Regions from separate parts of the Pseudomonas sp. GW821-FHT11G12 genome, predicted to be linked through region 2. Evidence: riboswitches for the same ligand, from Rfam matches in the RefSeq annotation. Region 2 holds a riboswitch; each other region holds the start of a gene.

Evidence for each region. A riboswitch is a leader RNA that binds a small molecule or an ion and turns the genes downstream of it on or off. The one in region 2 is predicted to bind cobalamin.
Region 1: another riboswitch for cobalamin. It lies ahead of AC1RR7_RS07315 (TonB-dependent receptor plug domain-containing protein); the one in region 2 lies ahead of AC1RR7_RS04015 (CbtB domain-containing protein).
Region 3: another riboswitch for cobalamin. It lies ahead of cobO (cob(I)yrinic acid a,c-diamide adenosyltransferase); the one in region 2 lies ahead of AC1RR7_RS04015 (CbtB domain-containing protein).

Annotation. Positions count from the first base shown of each region.
Region 1 is NZ_JBXARH010000001.1:1,633,301-1,640,357, forward strand. Features, by position in the region: gene AC1RR7_RS07290 (sulfite exporter TauE/SafE family protein) at 1-537, shown strand, start outside; gene AC1RR7_RS07295 (pirin family protein) at 562-1,461, opposite strand; gene AC1RR7_RS07300 (DoxX family protein) at 1,549-1,989, opposite strand; gene AC1RR7_RS07305 (LysR family transcriptional regulator) at 2,161-3,078, shown strand; gene AC1RR7_RS07310 (hypothetical protein) at 3,125-4,036, shown strand; cobalamin riboswitch at 4,145-4,350, shown strand; gene AC1RR7_RS07315 (TonB-dependent receptor plug domain-containing protein) at 4,443-6,380, shown strand; gene AC1RR7_RS07320 ((2Fe-2S) ferredoxin domain-containing protein) at 6,380-6,739, shown strand; gene AC1RR7_RS07325 (ABC transporter substrate-binding protein) at 6,736-7,057, shown strand, end outside.
Region 2 is NZ_JBXARH010000001.1:876,242-883,298, reverse strand. Features, by position in the region: gene cobN (cobaltochelatase subunit CobN) at 1-43, opposite strand, end outside; gene cobW (cobalamin biosynthesis protein CobW) at 47-1,120, opposite strand; cobalamin riboswitch at 1,220-1,432, opposite strand; cobalamin riboswitch at 2,166-2,386, shown strand; gene AC1RR7_RS04015 (CbtB domain-containing protein) at 2,509-2,706, shown strand; gene AC1RR7_RS04010 (CbtA family protein) at 2,718-3,419, shown strand; gene AC1RR7_RS04005 (cobalamin biosynthesis protein) at 3,416-3,829, shown strand; gene cobM (precorrin-4 C(11)-methyltransferase) at 3,921-4,667, shown strand; gene nfuA (Fe-S biogenesis protein NfuA) at 4,716-5,300, opposite strand; partial or broken gene AC1RR7_RS03990 (acyltransferase family protein) at 5,359-5,587, opposite strand; gene AC1RR7_RS03985 (fatty acid cis/trans isomerase) at 5,668-7,057, opposite strand, start outside.
Region 3 is NZ_JBXARH010000012.1:186,608-193,664, forward strand. Features, by position in the region: gene hda (DnaA regulatory inactivator Hda) at 1-98, shown strand, start outside; gene AC1RR7_RS28285 (C40 family peptidase) at 313-930, shown strand; gene AC1RR7_RS28290 (C40 family peptidase) at 1,149-1,685, shown strand; gene AC1RR7_RS28295 (hypothetical protein) at 1,901-2,374, shown strand; gene AC1RR7_RS28300 (PQQ-dependent sugar dehydrogenase) at 2,456-3,769, opposite strand; gene AC1RR7_RS28305 (hypothetical protein) at 3,836-4,420, opposite strand; cobalamin riboswitch at 4,587-4,812, shown strand; gene cobO (cob(I)yrinic acid a,c-diamide adenosyltransferase) at 4,894-5,505, shown strand; gene AC1RR7_RS28315 (cobyrinic acid a,c-diamide synthase CobB) at 5,502-6,797, shown strand; gene bluB (5,6-dimethylbenzimidazole synthase) at 6,794-7,057, shown strand, end outside.

The DNA.
Region 1 (7,057 bases), 760 kb from region 2:
CTGCGCCTGCTGGTACCAGGACTGGTCGTCGGCATCGGCCTGGGTTATCTGCTTTTTCGGGTGCTGGATCACCGAGCGATCGCCATCGTAATGGCGGTGGTCACCCTGCTGTTTGTCGGTTTGTGGTTCAAGGCGGGTGGAGAAGTCCGCGTGAAGCCGCGCTCATCGCCCAAAGCGCTGGCCGCTGGCCTTACATCGGGCATCACGACCATGGTCGCGCACTCCGGCGGGCCGCCGCTGGCAATCTATCTGTTGCCGCTGGGCCTGAGCAAACAGATGTATGCCGGAACGACCAGCCTGTTTTTCACGGTCGGCAATCTGCTTAAAGCCGTACCCTGGCTGCTGCTGGCCAAACCCAGCGGCAACGTCCTGACGCTGATGTTCGTCAGCCTGCTCGCCGTACCCAGCGGGGTCTGGCTGGGCTGGCGGCTGCACGCCAGACTGGATCAGCGCCAGATGTACCGCGCCTGTTATGGCTTGCTGGTAGTCACAGCGCTGAAACTGTTGTGGGATGGTGTCGAGGGATACATGGCCTGAGTGAATTCTCAGGTCAGATCCGGTTTACTTGAACACCGGCACGGCAGCCGACCCGTCCGACTGTTTGAGATACTCACGCAACCGCCCACCGATTTCCGCAATCTTCGCCTCACCCTCTCGCAAGGCTTGCGGGTTGGTGTGCACGGAGTAGTTTCCCAGCGCCAGGTCATAGGGATGTGGTTGCGCCGAGCCGATCACGAACACCGTGCCTTCGCGCATGGCCTTTAGCGTCACGGCGCCGTTGCCAGGTTCGAAGACCGCCATTTCACCCGCGCTGACCAGATCCGGCGCCGCCAGCAATCCACGGCTGACACTCAGCCATAACGACTCGTGACCTTCGGGTGGGGTGTACGTCCAGGATTCCCCGGCACCCAGCGTGACCAACAAGTAATTCATTCCCGCAGGCGCTCTAACCGGGCTCTGGACACCTTGGTGCAAGCCGAGAATCACCCGCGCCGGCCCCACTTCAGGCATCGCGCCGGACTCAAGGTATTGGCTGTCGACACTGGCGTTTTCCAGCTCTGGAGGCAGCGCCACCCACAGTTGAAAGCCCTGAACCCGCTCCGAAGTACCCACCGACATTTCCTTGCCGTGCCAGACACCGCCGCCCGCCCGCATCCACTCGACACCGCCGTAATCGATCATGCCCTTGCCTGACTCGGCGTCCTCGAAACGCAAGTTGCCTTCGGTAATCACCGTGACGGTAGCGATCCCCGAATGCGGATGCATCGGCATGCCGTGAATGAACGAGGCCTCGCCTTCAAACAGATCGAGGAACACAAACGGCTTGATCAGATGCCCCAGATCCGAAGGGCTCATCAGTCGCACGATCGCGCCATGCCCACTGCCGCTGGTGCGATAACGGATTGCTCGGAGGGTATGGGTTTCACGGGTGTAGCCAGAAAGTTGTTGCTGAACGGTCATGATGATTACTCGGTTCTGTCGCGGGGTACGGCCAACAAAAAATGCTGAAACGCGGTGAAGGAACCTGTCCTTCACCGCGCTCGGGTATCAACCGCGACGAGCGTCGAGGCTGAAGCGGCCGGCACCGAAGGCCACGACCTGCAACAGGCCACCGGCCATGGCGATGTTCTTGAAGAAGTGGATGAACTGGTTCTGGTCAGCCAGTGCACTGTGGAAGGCCAGTGCGGTGAACACGCTGAACGCAGCCAGCACAGCGGCGACGGTGCGGGTGCGGTATCCGGCGATCAGCGCCAGGCCACCACCGACTTCAACGATGATCGCCACTGCCAGTGCAACTTGTGGAAGCGGCAGGCCCACCGAGCCGATGTAACCGATCATCATGGCCGGAGCGGCCAGTTTGGAAAAACCGGAGAGAATGAAAATCACGCTGAGCAATACGCGGCCAATCAAGGCAGCCGAAGCTTGTTTGGTGTCGGAAGCGTTCTGTTCAGAAGCCTGTGCTTGAGCGATGTTTGCAGAAGTAGCCATGGGAGTATTTCCTTCAATGGGGTCCGGTTCGACTTGAACCGTCCGGATGAAGAAATGTTGCGCCTCGGCAGCTCATCTGAATAGCCGACTAATTTAGATCATTACGTTCGATAAAATAGGTAAGCTACATATTCCACGGTAACGCGCCCATGGCGACTCAAGGACACAGGCATGATCTCCGATCCAGGCACACCGACACTCGATCAACTGCGCGTATTCCTGACTGTCGTCGAAGTCGGCAGTTTTGCAGCCGCTGCGCGCAAGCTTCACCGGGCGACGTCGGTGATCAGCTACTCGATCGCCAACCTTGAGATGCAATTGGGCGTCACCTTGTTCGATCGTGAAACCACCCGCAAGCCGCAACTGACCGACGCCGGCCGCACCGTGCTGGCCGAGGCCCGGACCATCGCCAACGGCGTGCACGGTTTGCGAGCCAAGGTCAAAGGCCTGCTTCAGGGGCTGGAAGCCGAAGTGCACGTGGTGCTCGACGTGATGTTGCCCGCCGAGCGCGTGGTGGATGCGCTGAAATCCTTTCGGGAAGAATTCCCCACCGTCGCCCTGCACCTGCACATGGAAGCACTCGGCGCCGTGACTGAACGGGTGATCAATCGCGGCGCGGTGGTCGGCGTCAGCGGGCCCATGAACGACGGCATCAACGGTATCGAAAGAATCGGCATCGGCAGCGTCGAGCTGATTCCGGTGGCAGCGCCAAATCATCCGCTGGCTTCGGGCGAAGCCAACGTTCCCGGTGCCGGACGTGAGCATACGCAACTGGTGCTGTCCGATCGCTCACGCCTGACCAAAGACAGGGAGTTCGCCGTGCTGAGCAACCGCACCTGGCGCCTGGCGGACCTGGGTGCCAAACACATGTTGCTGCGCGAGGGCATCGGCTGGGGGAATATGCCGAAGCCGATGATTCAGGAGGATCTGGACAGCGGCCGACTGGTACAACTGGATTTGTCGGAGTACGCCAGCGGGCAATACACCTTCGATGCGATCTACCGTACCGATGTGCCACCGGGGCCGGCGGCGCGGTGGTTGATCGAGCGGTTTGTACAACAAGGCAAGGCGCACGTGACGGCTGTCTGAAGCGCCCGCGAAACCAATTGATATTTCACTGAAAAAAGAGCACGACATGGAGTTATCTTTGATCAAAGAAATGTTCGAGTATTCGGCTTACGCCATTCTCGGAATTCTGGGTCTGTTTATTTGTTTTTGCGGGTTGTTCGTTTGGCAAAGCCGTTTATTGCCAAGCCGGCTGAATGACATTGGTTGGAAAAGAGTTGATTACGCCTGGATCATCGCGGGCTCGATGGGCCTCATATTTCAATTTATCCAGGTTGGCCTGGACTCAAAGCTTTCAAACCTGAGAGTGGAAGAAACCTTTGGTCAGCTTTCTGCCCAGTCCCTGAATATCGCAGCAGACGAGTTAAGCGATGCCAGAATCTGCTTGCCAATTTCAGTGAAAAAAGACGACGTACTGGAGCGCGAATCAGCCCAGCAGCTCGCTAGCGCCTGTGATCTGTTTCAAAAAATTCGTCCTGTAAACCGCGTGGACACTAAAGTAGACAGAAACGTTTTCATGAATTACGACAGCGTTTTTCCAGAGGCTGAAAGATTTTCCGATCCGCTGATCGTTGAACAAGTGAAGCGCTTCAAACGGGCCTACGCCGATTACGAGGAACAGGCTCAGGCATTACACAAAACGCAATACGCTGCCTACGTCTACGAACGGTACCTGAAACTCCTTCAATTAATGGCAACACCTCTTCTGGTGGTCGCGGTTGCCCTCAGATTGGCCAAGGTGAAGGGTGAAATTCGATTAAAAACCCACCCTATGGAAAATAAACCGGACAACTCCATCTCCCCGCAAGCGCTGGCCAATGCGGTAAAGGGACTGGCAACTTCGGCCCAAGTGGACGACCTGGTCGTCAGGCTCAATAAACTCGAAAGTTCAAACCGGCTCAAACTGAACATTATCTTCATAATGATGTTTGTACTCGGCGCGGGGATTATCTCGGTGTTTATGCTCTCGAACGTTCACTAGAACCAGAACTTCAGTGATTCAATTATCAGGGTTCGCCGCAATCTCGCGCCTGCGTCGCAGGAGCTTTACATCCTTCAACGAAGTTGACGAGCGGTCATCCGAATGTTCAGATGCCGCCCTGTTTCAGGTGTCCCATGCCGCCGTGCATGGGGTGAAACGGGAAACCGGTACGTTCTTTTCGAACAAGTCCGGTGCTGCCCCCGCAACGGTAGGCGCGTGATGCTTTCGACACACCACTGTGGCCAGACGGCCATGGGAAGGTGAAAGCATCCATACGCGCAAGCCCGGAGACCGGCCTGAAATTCTGTTTGGCAAAATCCTGCGGTGGGCGGGCATGGGCCGGTGTCGGCGTGTGCGCGATGCCTTCTCCTGCATGCTCTTCTGCGAAGATCCTTTCGAGAAGACAATGATTCGACCTTTCAACACTCCGGCTCCATCCCTGTTGCTTGGCTGTCTGTTCAGCCCCCTGTTGCTGGCGGACGACGCGCCGCTCGAACTCACTCAGCAAATCGTTTCCGCGCCGTCCGTGGAGTCCACGACCGTGGCCGACATGGCGCAATTCGGCAGCAAGGTCGAGATCGTCACCCGCGAGCAGATCGAGCGCGCCGGCCCCAGCGCCGATGTCAGCCGCGTCATGCAGATGTTCATTCCCGGCCTGTACGTCGCGCCGAAAAACGGCCCGTTCGACTACGGCACCTATTCCCTGCTGGGCGGGCGCAACGATGACACGCTGATCCTGCTCGACGGCGTGCGTCTGAACAATCGCCTGTACGGCGGCCTGTACCTGGACACCCTGCCGGCCAACGCCATCGAACGCATCGAAGTGCTCAAGGGTGGGCAGAGCCTGCTGTTCGGCACTCAGGCCGTGTCCGGCGTGATCAACATCGTGACTCGCAGCCCGCAGAGCCGCAAAGCCTCCGGCGAAGTGAACATGGGCGTGGATACCTTCGGTGGCACCACCGAGGATGCGCGGGTCGAGAACATCTTCACCAACGGTTTCGGCGACCTGGGCTTGCTGGCCTACGTCAGTCATAACGTCTCGGACGGCTATCAGCCGTTTCGCAATCGCGACATCAAGAACGACAGCGAAAAGAAGCGCGCCTACGAAGTCACCACCTTCGGCGGCAAGGCGATTCAGTCCTTTGGCGACGACGCGCGCATGGAGCTGTTCTACCAATACGCCGACGCCAACCTCGACTTCGCCCGCCCGGTCGACAACCACAAGACCACCAACGACCGCGTCCAGCAGATCGCCACGGCGACCTTCGAACAGAACATCAACGAGCGCCTGAGCTACTTCGTCAAAGGCCACATCAACGACTGGGACACCCGCTACACGCGCATCAACAACACCGCCAATGGCGGCACCAGAACCATCAATCACAACGACTACTGGGGCTTCACCGACTGGGGTGTGCAGACCGAAGGCAAGGCTGAATTGCCCGGCGGCCATGTGCTGGTGTTCGGTACGGACAACCAATGGTTCAAAGGCCAGGACGATGTGCTGATCATCGACAATGACAAGGCAGAAGCCCACGCGCTGTACACCCAGTTGCGCCCGCAGATCGACGCCCTGCCCGACTGGCACCCGAGCATCGGCATTCGTCACGAAGCCATGAGCGGCGGCGACAGCGCCACGGTCGGCATGCTCACTTCGCTGTATGACCTCAATGAACACTGGGCACTGCGCGGCCAGTACGGCACGGCCTACAAACTGCCGAACGCCGAGCAACTGTTCGTCAACGAACCGGGTGACGAGTTGGGTAACCGCAACCTGAAACCGGAGAAAAGTCGCAACGCCGAACTCGGTCTCGACTACAAAGGCCTGCTGCTCGACCGCGAGTTCAGTGCCAGCGTTACCCTGTTCAAACGCAAGATCGACGACCTGATCACCCTCGACGACATCCAGTGGGTCAACGGCCAGGGGCGGATCCAGATGCGCGGTTTCGAGGCGGACGCGAAACTGGCGCTCAACGAGCAATGGAGCCTGCAAGCGGACATGACTCGCAACCTCACCGAATCGCGCGCCGGGGTGACGCTGAACGATGTGCCGAGCTTCTTCGCCCGCTCGCGCATCGGTTACGAGTCGGTTGACCGGATGTGGGGCGCCGGCGGTGCGATCCGCTATATCCGCGATGTGATCAGCTCGAAACAGGTCGAGTACGGCCATTACTCCGTGGTGGACGCCGACGCTTATCGCTACCTGGACGGCGCGCACCAGCACCGGTTGAGCCTGCTGGTGGAAAACCTGTTCGACCGCGATTACGTCACCAGCCACTCGAACAACGTCGACAACCTCGGACGGCCGTTCACCTCCGAAGTGCGCTACACGTACCGTTTCTGATGGCTGAAATCAAAACCATCGACGGCGTCGACACGCACCCGGACTGGTCGCATGTTCCCGCCCATGCCCGCCACGTATTCCTCTGCACCGGCCCGCGCTGCACCCAGCGCGGCGCCTTGCAGATATGGAAAACCCTGCGTCGGCACTTGCTGGCGCATGACCGCATCGAGACCCCCGGCGGCGTTTTGCTGACCCGCACGCACTGTCAATTCCCGTGCAACCTGGGGCCGGTCATGACGGTGTATCCGGAGACCTGCTGGTATGGCGTGCGCAGCCACGCGGATGCGCAACGGCTGGTCGAAGTGCACCTGGTGGGCGGCGAAGTGCTCGAGGATCTGTTGATCAAGGAGCGCTCGTGAGAACGCTGTGCTTTCTGGCGGGCGCCCTGCTCTGCGCTTCTCCGATTCTGGCAGATGATTACCGCAATTGTGGCGAGACCTGGCACCTGCCGGCATCACCACCGTCGCGGATTGTGGCCCTCAATCAGCATGCGGCCGATCTCGTGTTGGCGTTGGGCGCGGGCCCGACGCTGGCAGGCGTTGCCTATCTGGATGACACCGGTACGCCGCAATCCGAGTACTTCGGCGTGCCAGTGATCTCGCCCCGCTATCCATCGAGCGAAGTACTGTACGCGCAGAAACCGGATCTCGTGGTCGGCGGCTTCGCCACGGCGTTTG
Region 2 (7,057 bases):
CATCCGACACGAAACCGCCGGGCTGGGTCCTGAGCAGGTGCATGGCTTAAACGCTGAGCGCGGCGCGCAATTGCGCTTCGAGCTTGGCCGCGTCCAGTTCCTGGCCGATCAACACCAGACGCGTCACACGTGCCTCATCGGCGCCCCATTGACGGTCGAAATGCTTGTCGAAACGCGTGCCCACGCCCTGGATCAGCAAGCGCATCGGCTTGTTCGGGATCGCCGCGAAGCCTTTGACCCGCAGGATGCCGTGCTGAACCACCAGTTGCGTCAGCGCATCGAGCAACAGGCTTTCGTCGGCTTGCGGCAGTTCGATGGAGATCGAATCGAAAGCATCGTGATCGTGGTCGTCATGATCGTCATCGCCTTCACCGTGGTGGTGATCGTGATGGCTGTGGCGGCTGTCGATGTGCTCTTCGGACCCGGCACCCAGACCAATCAGCACGTCCAGCGGCAGACGACCGTTGCTGGCTTCGATGATTTTCACCGCTGGCGGCAGCTCTTCGGCGACTTCCAGGCGTACGCGAGCGAGGTCTTCAGGGCTGGTCTGGTCGGCCTTGTTGAGGATTACCAGGTCGGCGCTGGCCAGTTGGTCGGCGAACAGTTCGTGCAGTGGTGATTCGTGGTCCAGGTTCGGGTCGAGTTTGCGCTGGGCATCGACCTGATCCGGGAACGCGGCGAAGGTGCCGGCGGCCACGGCCGGGCTGTCGACCACGGTGATCACCGCGTCAACGGTGCAGGCGCTGCGGATTTCCGGCCACTGGAAGGCTTGCACCAGCGGTTTTGGCAGAGCCAGGCCCGAAGTTTCGATGAGGATGTGGTCGAGGTCACCGCGACGGGCCACCAGTTCGCGCATCACCGGGAAGAACTCTTCCTGAACCGTGCAGCACAGGCAGCCGTTGGCCAGTTCGTAGACGCGGCCGGTGGCTTCTTCTTCGGTGCAGCCGATGGTGCACTGCTTGAGGATTTCACCGTCGATGCCCAGCTCGCCAAACTCGTTGACGATCACCGCGATACGGCGGCCCTGAGCGTTGTCGAGCATGTGCCGCAGCAAGGTGGTTTTGCCCGAGCCGAGGAAGCCGGTGACGATGGTGACGGGGAGTTTGGCCAGTGTTTTCATCGGATGCCCTTTGGCAAGGTGGCGGGCATACGGGACGAGACCGGCAACACGGGTGCGTGCCTGGAGAGTTCGCCACCGGATCACCCCGCCCGGTTGAAAGTGAGAATCTGTGACGAGGCAGGTCTCCTGGCTGACGGTGTTCAGGCTTTGGGCCCGGTATTCGCTGCGCCTTCCCGCTGGCGCTTTGCAAAGCGTTGGCAGTGGCGTGGCAGCGAACAGCACCGTTCACAGTTGCGGGGGCAGCCGCGGCTTGGACCGCGTTCCCTTCTTAGCTTCGGCGTGGGCCGAAGAACCTCGAAAGCGCAAGGCTACGCAGGGTGTGGGGATGGGTCAATGGTTCGTGGAGTTTGGGAACGAGAGCATATCCGTTGCTTCGGGTGCTGCCGCTGGCGGTTTCGCTCTTACAGCGACTCACTTTTCCAAACGCCGAAAAGTAAGCAAAAGGCTTTTGCCCCGGCGTACGGCACTTCGCTGAGGCTCAGTGTTCCCTCGCTACGGTGTCCATCAGGGGGCATCGCCTACGGTTTGCTTCGCTGCACCTCCTCTCGATGTATGCGGCTTCGCCGCACGGCGCTGCGCGCCTACCCCCTGATGAACACCTCCGCTCGGCCTGCCGAAGGGGCAAAAAATCAAAAGCCAAAGCCAGAGCAAAGCCCGATCAAGAGCCCCCTCACCACTCACCACTCACCACGATGAGCGTTAGCTCGAGTAAAGCTTTTGATCTCAAGGCCCGTCGGCAGGCTGAGTGGAGGGATTGATCCGGGGGTGGGAGCGCAGCGACCGTGCGGCGCAGCCGCATGCATCGAGAGGAGGTGCAGCGAAGCAAACCGTAGGCGATGCCCCCGGATCAATCCCGGAGCGAAGGAACCCGAGCCACAGCGAGGGCCGAACGTCAGGGCATAGACCTTTTGGTTACTTTTGGGGCGTTTGCCAAAAGTGACCCGCCGTAAGGGCGGAACCCTAAGTGGCCATAACCGCAGCAACGGATATGCCCACAAAAACGGATATGCCCACAAAATTGACTAAATTCCCCAACCCATGGTCTCCTACACAACTTGTTACGGGTGCCCTGCAAAGGGTGAAACGGGAAACCGGTGAATCATGTGCTTTACTCTAAAGCCATGTCAGTCCGGTGCTGCCCCCGCAACGGTAAGCGAGCGAAGCGTCAGATCCACTGTGCCCAAGGGCATGGGAAGGTGACGCTTGCAGGTCGGCAGACAGCCACCCCTCGTGAGCCCGGAGACCGGCCCGCAACACACAGTACGCATCTTGCGTCACTGAACATAACAAACCCGCGGTGGGCGGGCGCTGTTCGAACCTCTGCGTGCCCGACTCGCAGGGGTTTTCATGCGCACCGTTCACCCGCTGACACTCCAGAGGGAAGCGCCATGTCGATCATCAGCAGCACCGGCAGCAACACGGACAAAATCTCCAGCACCACCACCCTGAGCCAACGCCTGACCGCTGCGATCTTCGCGTCGATCCTGGGTGCCAGCCTGGTCTATTTCGCCGGTTTCTCGCACATCGAAGCGGTTCACAACGCCGCTCACGATACCCGCCACAGCGCCGCGTTCCCGTGCCACTGAGACCTGACGACATGATCAAGCGTATTGCGCAGACCGCAGGTTTCACCGGCCTTCTGGCCGCCCTGCTCCTGACGTTGCTGCAAAGCTTCTGGGTGTCGCCGCTGATTCTTCAGGCAGAGACCTTCGAGAAAGCCGAGCCGGTTGCCGCCGTTCACGAACACGCTGCCGGCACCGCCGCCCACACCCACGATGCCGAAGCCTGGGAGCCGGAAGACGGCTGGCAGCGCGTGCTTTCCACTACCGGCGGCAATCTGGTCGTGGCTGTGGGTTTTGCCCTGATGCTGGCCGGTCTGTACACCCTGCGTGCGCCGACCAAAACCTCGCAAGGCTTACTCTGGGGTTTGGCCGGTTATGCGACTTTCGTGCTCGCTCCAACCCTTGGCCTGCCACCTGAGCTGCCAGGCACCGCTGCCGCAGACCTGGCGTCGCGCCAGATGTGGTGGATCGGCACCGCCGCGTCGACCGCTGTCGGCCTGGCATTGATCGCGTTCGGTGGCAACTGGTTGCTGAAGATCCTCGGCGTGGCGATTCTCGCTGTGCCACACGTGATCGGCGCCCCGCAACCGGAAGTGCACTCGATGCTCGCGCCGGAAGCACTGGAAGCTCAGTTCAAAATCGCTTCGCAGCTGACCAATGTGGCGTTCTGGCTGGCCCTGGGCCTGATCAGCGCCTGGTTGTTCCGCCGCAAAAGCGATGGTCAATACCACGCATGACCGATGACAGCGCAGCGCCGACTCTGGTGGTCGGCCTGGGCTGCCAGCGCGGCTGCCCGGCCAGTACGCTGCGCGCCTTGCTCGACCAGGCCCTGCAGGCGCATCGCATCGAACTCGAGGCGGTCAAGGCCCTGGCCAGCATCGACCTGAAACGCGACGAACCCGGCCTGCAGGAACTGGCGGCACAACTGGCGCTGCCGTTGCTGTACTTCAGCAGCGAAGAACTGGCCAGTTATCAGCAACGCCTGAGTCACCATTCGCAGATCGCTTTCGAACGCACCGGTTGCTACGGCGTGGCGGAAAGCGCCGCACTGGCGCTTGCCGAACAACTGATCCAGGCCCCGGCAAAACTGCTGATTTCCAGACAAAAATACGCCCAGGCAACCCTGGCATTGGCCGGCGCGGCGTAAATTCCCGATAATCCCCGCTTTCGATCATGAGCATTCTTCATCTGAACTGCTCTTGAAGCCTCGACCTGCCCTACTTTCACAGGATCCAACGATGACCGTTTACTTCATCGGCGCCGGCCCCGGCGACCCGGAATTGATCACTGTCAAAGGTCAGCGACTGATTCGCAGCTGCCCGGTGATCATCTATGCAGGTTCGCTGGTGCCGGCGGCGGTGCTGGACGGTCATTCGGCTGAAACCGTGGTCAACAGCGCCGAACTGCATCTGGAACAGATCATCGATCTGATCAAGACCGCCCACGCCAAGGGCCAGGACGTGGCGCGGGTGCATTCGGGCGATCCGAGCCTGTATGGCGCCATCGGCGAGCAGATCCGTTATCTGCGCGAGCTGGACATCCCGTTCGAGATTGTCCCCGGCGTAACCGCCACTGCTGCCTGTGCGGCGTTGTTGGGCGCCGAACTCACTCTGCCGGACATCTCGCAAAGCGTGATCCTGACCCGTTACGCGGACAAGACCGCAATGCCCGCCGGGGAAGAACTGGGTAACCTCGCGCAGCACGGGGCGACCATGGCGATTCATTTGGGGGTCAATCATCTGGAGAAAATCCTCGCCGAACTGCTGCCGCACTATGGTGCGGACTGCCCGATCGCAGTGATCCACCGGGCGACGTGGCCGGATCAGGACTGGGTGGTCGGGACGCTGGAGGATATTGCCGCGAAGGTGGCCGCCAAGGGGTTTCGGCGTACGGCACTGATTCTGGTCGGGCGGGTGTTGGGCAGCGATCATTTCAGTGAATCGTCGCTGTATCGCGCGGGGCATGCGCATTTGTATCGACCATAAAAAAAACGGCGCTCACGGGGCGCCGTCTTTTATGCCGCAGCGAACGCCTTAGTAGTAGGCGTTTTCTTTCTGCGTGTGGTCGGTCACGTCGCGAACGCCCTTGAGCTCCGGAATGCGCTCGAGCAAGGTGCGCTCGATGCCTTCCTTCAGGGTGACGTCCGCCTGGCCGCAGCCCTGGCAACCGCCGCCGAACTGCAGCACGGCAATGCCGTCTTCAACCACATCGATCAGGCTGACCTGACCGCCGTGGCTGGCCAGCCCCGGGTTGATTTCGGTTTGCAGGTAATAGTTGATGCGCTCGTTGACCGGGCTGTCGGCGTTGACCATCGGTACTTTGGCGTTCGGTGCCTTGATGGTCAGCTGGCCGCCCATGCGGTCGGTGGCGTAGTCGACGACAGCATCGTCGAGGAACGCTTCGCTGAACGAGTCGATGTAGGCGGTGAAGCTTTTCAGCCCCAGCGCTGTGTCTTCAGGTTTCTCTTCGCCCGGCTTGCAATAGGCAATGCAGGTTTCGGCGTACTGGGTGCCAGGCTGGGTGATGAAGACGCGGATGCCGATACCCGGGGTGTTCTGCTTGGAAAGCAGATCGGCCAGGTAATCATGGGCGGCGTCGGTAATGGTAATAGCGGTCATGGAAACTCCTCGCAGGCTTGAGGCGGAGTTTACGCCAATCGGCGCGCGGCACAAAGTCCTAGTATTTACGTAGGAATAGTTCGCAAATCGGCCAAGCGCCAGGTTCGCCGTCAATCCGCGCTTTAAGCCACGGATAGCTGCGTTTTTCTACCCATTCGCAGCTCAGCCATGAAGCGTCTCCGATGAGCAGCGCACAGACAAATAACATCAAATACGGGTTGACCCCATAGCGTCGGGCCAGATAAGCGCCTGCCCGACAGTACCAGCACGTACATCAGATACACCGACTCGAAGAAAATCTGCAACATCGATGGCGCTCCCGATCCCGTGCTACACAGGATTGGGACAGCTGCCATCGTTCAAACGATCAAAGATTCTCGTACCGATTCATGTCCAGCACGCCCTCTTCCACCGGGTCGGTTTCGTGGATGTACTGGCTCAGGTCATGGAAATAGAACCAGAACTGTGGATGGCTGCGGCGAATACCCCAACCTTCGACGATCTTCTCGAACTGCGGCGCATCCTTCGCGCTTTCCATGGCATCGACAAACGCCGGCACCTGATCCGCCGGGATGTTGAACATGAAGTTCGGGTAGCTGCTGAGCACGCCCGGATAAATGGTCAGGGTGTCGAGGCCCGGTTGATAGCGCAGTGACTCACCGAGCAGGAACGCCACGTTGCTGTGGGCGCGGTTGCGCAGCAGGCTGTAGACCTCGCGTTTGCCGCTGGCAGTTTCGATGCGCAGCATGGTCGCTTCCGGCAACTGATCGATCACTTTCAGCCCCGCCGCAGGACGCGCCGTCAGACGGCTCAGCGCCTGTTCGGCGTTTTGCAGCGCCGGGTCGATGTTCGGCCGCGAGCAGTAGGCATCCACGCAACGATTGATCGGATCGGGCCGTGCGTTGAGGTCGCCGTAACGGGCGAGCAACTGCATGGCGAAGTCATGCTTCGGGTCTTTTCCGTCGAGTTTCAGTGCCGTTGGCTTGTCGTCGTCGATGGACTCATAGTCCAGCCACATCTTGAACTGGCCGCTGCTCTGATACCAATCGTCGAGGTAATCCTCGCGGGAATCGGCCGGCATCAGACGCAGGAAATTCTGTTCGGCGCCGTTGCGGATCAGGTCGAAGTACAGTCGGGTCTGCGCCTGATGGGAGACGTTGCCGAATACATCGAAGTTGACCGCCAACTGGTAATAGGTGCGCTCCAGCAGCGGATAGTCGAACAGCCACATGGTCTGCGGCACTTCGCCGATCAGGCCTTTGGTCACCGACGCGCTGTCGAAGTGGCGGAAGATGCTCAACAGCGCATTGTCGTTGCCCGCCCACAGGGTCGACCAGCTCGGCGCCGGTTGGTCGGCGTAGCTGTCACGGCGCAGGGCTTCGTACTTGTTTCGCTTGTTGCGATAGTCGTGCCACAGGCTCAGGACGCTGCCGACATCGTCGTTCTGCCCCGGCATGGCCAGCAACGGCGTGGCCTGCCCGCGATAGTTCGGATCGGTGATGTACAGGTCATGTTCCGGCGCCTGGAACAGCGCCCAGAAATTATCGCGGATCACGTCAGTTGCGATCTGGCCACGGCATACCGGGCCGCGAATGAACGTGCGCACGAAGTATTCGGCGTTATCGAGCATGAACTGATAACGCGCCTGCGCCGGAATCGCCTCGAAGGTCGCAAACGGGTTGGCCCGGCTCTGCGGCCCGTAACCCGGCAGTGCATGCACCTGCCAGTTGCCGTTGTAGAACAGGCTTTTGACCCGC
Region 3 (7,057 bases), on a different contig from region 2:
GCGCGCTTTTTGACCTGCTCGAGCAGCTCGATCAGGCCTCTTTGCAGGCTCAGCGCAAGCTGACCATTCCCTTCCTGAAAGAAACCCTGGGCTGGTAAAACCGGGGCTTTCAGCGGGTTTCGGCATATTTCAGGCGCCAGAAAATCCGCTTTCCTGTGCACTGCGCAGGCCGCGTCTCGATTCAAATGGGCTTAAGCGCTTAGATGTAAACGAGAAACCGAGAAGTCACAAAAAGATCGATTGAATTTGCAAATGAGGCTGATAGCGGGCATAGTCTCGGCTTCTTTACAACTATCAGCCACGGTCGTGCCCATGCTAAAGCGCTTCGCACCCCTCGTGCCTCTCGCACTCGTCACCCTGTTGTTCGGTTGCGCTGCTCATTCACCTGTTAATCAAGAGCAGCAACAGGCTAAAAATTCTGCCACCGCCCAGTCTTCCGTTATTTATCAGGAAGAGCTGGACACCGAGAAAGAACTCGCCGCTTTCAACGGCAAGAAGCCTTATCAGCTTCCGGTTCTGGCAGACAGTATTCTTGAACGCGGCATGTCCCTGATCGGTACCCGTTACCGTTTCGGCGGTACCTCTGAAGCCGGGTTCGATTGCAGCGGTTTCATCGGCTATCTGTTCCGCGAAGAGGCCGGCATGAACCTGCCGCGCTCCACCCGCGAAATGATCAACGTGGATGCTCCGCTGGTATCGCGCAGCAACCTTGAGCCGGGCGACCTGCTGTTCTTCGCCACCAATGGTCGTCGCGGTCGTGTAAGTCACGCCGGGATCTACCTGGGCGACAACCAGTTCATTCACTCCAGCAGTCGTCGCAGTGGCGGTGTCCGCATCGACAGCCTGGGTGACAGCTACTGGAGCAAGACCTTCATCGAAGCCAAACGCGCTTTGGCGAACGCTCCAACCGTGGTTACCGCTCGCAAGTAATTACGCCTTTGTCGCCACTCTCGTGGCGACAAGGGGTCCTTCAGGGGCAATAGACTTAAACTTTACAAGGTGAAGTTAAAGTCTTACTTGAAGTTTGCCGCGTAGCCGCTAGAATCCTGATCTATATTGATGGCAAACCGCCTGCGTCCCAACGCAGGCGGTTTTGTTTTCTGTCGAATCGGCAGTAAAAGCCGCAGCCAGATCAGGATGTTCTGCTTATGACGATGCCGGCCCGCCTCGCCCTGATGTTCTTCGCAGCGCTGCTCAGCGCTTGCGCCAGTCGCACTCCGCCGCCAGCCCCCGTGGTTCGCGCGCCGATTGTGTTCGGATCCTCCCAGGCCTTTTCTCCCGTTGCCGAAGACGTGCTGTTCCGCGCGCTCGGGCTGGTGGGCACGCCTTATCGCTGGGGTGGCAACACGCCGGACTCGGGCTTCGATTGCAGCGGCCTGATCGGTTTTGTCTACCGCGATGCCGCCGGCATCAGCCTGCCGCGCTCGACGCGCGAGTTGATCGTCATGCAGGCGCCGAATGTCGGCAAGGAAGGGTTGCAGACCGGCGACCTGATCTTCTTCGCCACCAATGGCGGCTCTCAGGTCAGCCATGCGGGGATTTACGTCGGGGAAGGGCGCTTCGTTCACGCACCGGCCACCGGCGGCACGGTGAAGCTGGACAGCCTGTCGAAAGCGTATTGGCAGAAGGCCTACCTGAGTGCCAAGCGTGTTCTGCAGCCGGAGCATCTGGCGCATAACCCGTAGTCAGCAAACTACTCTCTTTCCATTCTGTTATGTCCATCGTTCGATGGGGTAAAGAATGCGACGATTTGTAAACCACAACTCCGTGGCGAATTACCGTCATGGCCGACTGTTGTCGTGACTGCGCCGAGAGCGCTCATATCTGTTTCGTTCAGTAAAAGCTTTGTAGTTTCGCTCTCGTGCGTCGCACGAGTTCTATTGATTGCTCTAGGAAGATCATGAAGTTCATTTTTAGGAAGTGGAAGCTCAGAGTGCTGACATTTGCCATAGTGCCAGCGTTGATTCTAGTTGTTTTTTGCTTGCTTAAAATGGGTTGGGCAGATGCCTCGACCGAAGTTCCCGGTTGGGCGGTTACACCTTTGAATTCACTGGTTTCAGCTCATAAATCTATCTGGAAGCTAGTGCTCTGCGTGGTTGCAACAACGTTGGCGTATATCTACTTCAACATCCATGAAATGCCTAGGGCCGAAGCCGTGCGGGCAGCGCGTGTTTTTGACGTCATCGGTGGCACCGTGGGCAATGTATTTTATCTTTGGGGTGGAATTCTATTTGCGTGGTCAGTGGGATCGCGTTTTATCAGTTTTATCGAGCGGATTCCCGATCAGGAAATGGCTGCATTGATGTCGGTGCTTGTGGGTGTATTTTTTGAAGTAGCGATGCGCAAACTGAAGCATTCGGTTCTTCGCCACTGATCAATTGCGCGGCGTCTTTGGTTGGGCATGCCCGCGATAGCGAAGTGCGGATCTCGCTATCGTGGGCATGAGGTTTCTGGCTCACTTTGCCGCCGAAACTCGCCACACCTTGTTCCCCACATCATCCGCCACCAGCAATCCACCTTGTTGGTCGATCACCACGCCGACCGGGCGCCCCAAAGCGTTCTCGTCCTTGTCGAGGAAGCCGGTCAGCACGTCCACTGGCGTTCCGTTCGGTTTGCCTGCGGCAAACGGGACGAAGATTACCTTGTAGCCACTGTGCGGCTTGCGATTCCACGAGCCATGCTGGCCGATGAACGCGCCCTCCTTGAATTGTGCTGGCAACGCGTTGCCCTCGGCGAACGCCAGCCCCAGTGAGGCGGTATGCGGCCCGACGGCGTAGTCGGGAGCGATAGCCTTGGCCACCATCTCTGGCTGTTGTGGTTCGACGCGGACATCGACATGCTGGCCGTAATAGCTGAATGGCCAGCCATAAAACCCGCCGTCCTTGACCGAGGTGATGTAGTCCGGCACCAGGTCGCTGCCGATCTCGTCCCGTTCGTTCACTGCTGTCCACAGCGCGCCGCTTTTGGGTTCCCAGGCCAGACCGTTGGGATTGCGGATGCCCGAGGCGAAGATCCGGTGATTGCCGGTCGCACGGTCCACTTCCCAGATTGCCGCGCGGCCTTCTTCCTGATCCAGGCCGTTTTCGCCGACGTTACTGTTCGAGCCGACTGTGACGTACAGCTTGCTGCCGTCCTTGCTGGCGATGACGTTCTTGGTCCAGTGATGGTTGAGCGGGCCGCCCGGCAGATCCACGACCTTGATCGGCTGGTTCTTGATCTCGGTTGCGCCGGGTTCGTAGTGAAAGCGCAGCAAGCGGTCGGTGTCGGCGACGTACAGATCGTTGCCGACCAGGGTCATACCGAACGGAGAATTCAGATTTTGTAGAAATACCGTGCGGGTTTCGGCCACGCCATCGTGATCAGCGTCGCGCAACAGGGTGATGCGATTCGGGCTGGGAACCCCGGCGCCGGCGCGGCCCATGATTTTCTTCGTCACCCAGCCACGTATCCCGTTGCCATCGTCCGGTTTCGGCGGGGCATTGGTTTCCGCCACCAGCACATCGCCGTTCGGCAGCACGTAGAGCCAGCGCGGGTGATCGAGATTCTCGGCAAACGCCGCCACCTGAGTGCCTGCCGCTGGCGTCGGTTTCGCACCCGCCGGCCAGCCGATCGCCGGGGCGATGTTCACCGTCGGGATCAGGGTCTTGTTCGGTTCGGGCAGTTTGGGAGACGGGCCGGTGCCGTCCGAGACTTGCAGGCTGGAGGATTCACCACAGGCGGTGAGCCCTCCGGCGAGTGCGATGACGAAAACGAGGTGGGGCTTGCGCATTACTGATCTTCCCTATGAATGCATTCCTAATCATAGATAAGTACACAAGCCCGATGGTTCAACCGCTCAGCCGCGTGCCTCCTTGAACAGTACGGCAATGCCGGGGTGGTAGTTGCCGGCCTCGCTGCGCAATTTGCGATAGGCGTAGGGGAAATACCAGGCGACGGCGCAGGTGTGTTCCTTTTGCAGGTCGTCGACCATGTCCTGCAGTTCCTCGGGGCTGGCGCTGTGCTGGGCTTTCTGTGGGGCGACGAACAGGCAGCCGAGCTTGAGATCGCTGGCGTAGCTGATGCGCTTGGCGTCGCTGGTGATATCGGCCAGGGCCTGGGTCAGATTCAGGCTGTTGACGCGCGGCCAGCGTTGCGTCGCCTGGATGTAGGCGCGATCTTCGGCGCCGGCCAGGAACAGGTCGGCGCGGGCATTGCGCTCGCCTTCCTCGTTCTGCTTGCGGGTGGCGGTGTCGCGCAGGGTGACGAGTTCGGCCATCCACGCGGCGGCGGACAACAGGCCGAGGTTGGCTTTTTCGTCATGCCAGTACGGCGTGTCGTTGTCGCCGCGCACGGCGTTGTAGCGGTCGATACAGTCAAACCAGCGTTCCAGCACCGGGCGCAGGAATTCCAGCCGCGGATTGCTGATGATCATGCCTTGCATGGTGCTCTCCCTTGTTATTGTGATGTGCTCTCTGCATTCAAAAAGCATGGCTCTTTGATATCACTGCTGGCAGTGTGGCACAAGATTGGCGTCAGATAATTGATCGACGGCAGTTATTCGCTTTCAGGGGGCCTCTTCATTTGACGCTCCACCCCCAACCCTCTAACCTTCGCGGCTTGTTTCAGGTGCTCTGTGACCGCTGTCGACAGAGTGAAACAGGGAAGCCGGTGAGGATTGTCTTCAAGCGAAGAACCATCACGATCCCGGCGCTGCCCCCGCAACGGTAAATGAGTAAAAGCTGCGTCCGATGCCACTGCTGCAAAGCGGGAAGGCGCGCAGCCAGGCCAAGGCCGCTCATGAGCCCGGAGACCGGCCTGATCCATCCAGCGGCATCACGGTGGGCGATGCCAGGCTTGTTGCCGTCTATTCTTGTGCCTGCCCGCCGTTATCCAGCCTCAACGGAGAGCTCCCCCATGACTGATTCCCCCGAACGCGACGAGCGCCACCTGGCGCGCATGCAGCGCAAAAAAGCCGTGATCGACGAGCGCATCGCCAATTCGCCAGACGAATGCGGCCTGGTGCTGGTGCTGACCGGCAATGGCAAAGGCAAAAGCAGCTCGGCGTTCGGCATGCTCGCCCGCGCCATGGGTCACGGCATGCAGTGCGGCGTGGTGCAGTTCATCAAGGGCCGTAACAGCACCGGGGAAGAGCTGTTCTTCCGCCGCTTCCCCGAGCAGGTACGTTTTCATGTGATGGGCGAAGGTTTCACCTGGGAAACCCAGGATCGCCAGCGCGACATCGCCGCTGCCGAAGCTGCATGGGAAGTGTCCCGCGAACTGCTGCGTGATCCGTCGATCGGTCTGGTGGTGCTCGATGAGCTGAACATCGCTCTCAAGCACGGTTACCTCGATCTGGATCAGGTGCTCAGCGATCTGCAGGCCCGTCCGCCGATGCAGCATGTGATCGTCACCGGCCGCGCTGCCAAGCCGGAAATGATCGAGATGGGCGACACCGTCACCGAAATGGGCATGATCAAACACGCCTTCCAGGCCGGTATCAAAGCGCAGAAAGGCGTCGAACTTTGAATCAACCACGTCACTGCCCGGCGGTATTGATCGCCGCGCCGGCCTCCGGCCAGGGCAAGACCACCGTCACCGCCGCGCTGGCCCGTCTGCACCGCAATCAGGGGCGCAAGGTTCGCGTATTCAAATGCGGCCCGGACTTTCTCGACCCGATGATCCTCGAGCGCGCCAGCGGTGCGCCGGTCTATCAACTGGACATGTGGATGGTCGGCGAGCAGGAAAGTCGACGTCTGTTGTGGGAGGCCGCCGCTGAAGCCGATCTGATCCTGATCGAAGGCGTGATGGGCTTGTTCGACGGCACACCGTCGAGCGCCGACCTGGCGCGGCATTTCGGCGTGCCGGTACTCGGCGTGATCGACGGCACGGCCATGGCCCAGACGTTCGGCGCGCTGGCGCTGGGTCTGGCGCGCTATCAGCCGGACCTGCCGTTCGCCGGCGTGCTGGCCAACCGCGTCGGCACCGTGCGCCATGCGCAATTGCTCGAAGGCAGCCTCACTGAAGGTCTGCGCTGGTACGGCGCGTTGTCCCGGGAAACCGGGATCGAACTGCCAAGTCGCCATCTCGGTCTGGTGCAGGCCAGCGAACTCAATGACCTCGATGTGCGCCTCGACGCCGCCGCCGAAGCGCTGGCCAGCACCTGCGAGGTAGCGCTGCCACCGGCCGTCGAATTCGCCGCACCGGAAATCGTGAAGACCGAAAGACTGCTCGACGGCGTGCGGATTGCCGTCGCCCGTGACGAGGCGTTTGCCTTCACCTATGGCGCCAGTCTCGATCTGTTGCGGGCGATGGGCGCGGAGTTGAGTTTCTTCTCGCCGATCCGCGATACGCAATTGCCCGAGGCCGACAGCTTGTACCTGCCTGGCGGTTATCCGGAATTGCATCACGTGGCCTTGTCGCAGAACACCGACATGCTCAAAGCGATCCGTGCGCATCACGCCGCCGGCAAACCGCTGCTCGCCGAATGTGGCGGCATGCTCTATCTGCTGGATTCGTTGACCGATGTCGAAGGCACCCGCGCTGATTTGGTCGGCCTGCTGAGTGGCGATGCCGTGATGCAGAAACGTCTGGCCGCGCTGGCCTTGCAAGAGGTCGACATGCCGGAAGGCCTGTTGCGCGGCCACACCTATCACCATTCCCTGACCACCACCGAACTGACACCCATTGCCCGTGGCCACAGCCCCAATGGCGGGCGCGGTGCCGAAGCGGTGTACCGGGAAGGGCGGATGACCGCCTCGTACGTGCACTTTTACTTCCCGTCGAATCCGTCGGCGATTGCCGCACTGTTGGTGCCATGACCGACAACGCATTCACTGAAACCGAGCGCGAAGCGGTCTACCGCGCCATCGCCGAACGCCGCGACATGCGCCACTTCAGCGGCGGCACGGTCGAGCCTGAATTGCTGCGCCGATTGCTTGAAGCCGCACATCAGGCGCCGAGCGTTGGCCTGATGCAGCCGTGGCGCTTCATCCGTATCAGCGACCGCGCTTTGCGTGGCCAGATCCAGGATCTTGTAGAGGAAGAACGAGTACGCACCGCCGAAGCCCTCGGCGAGCGC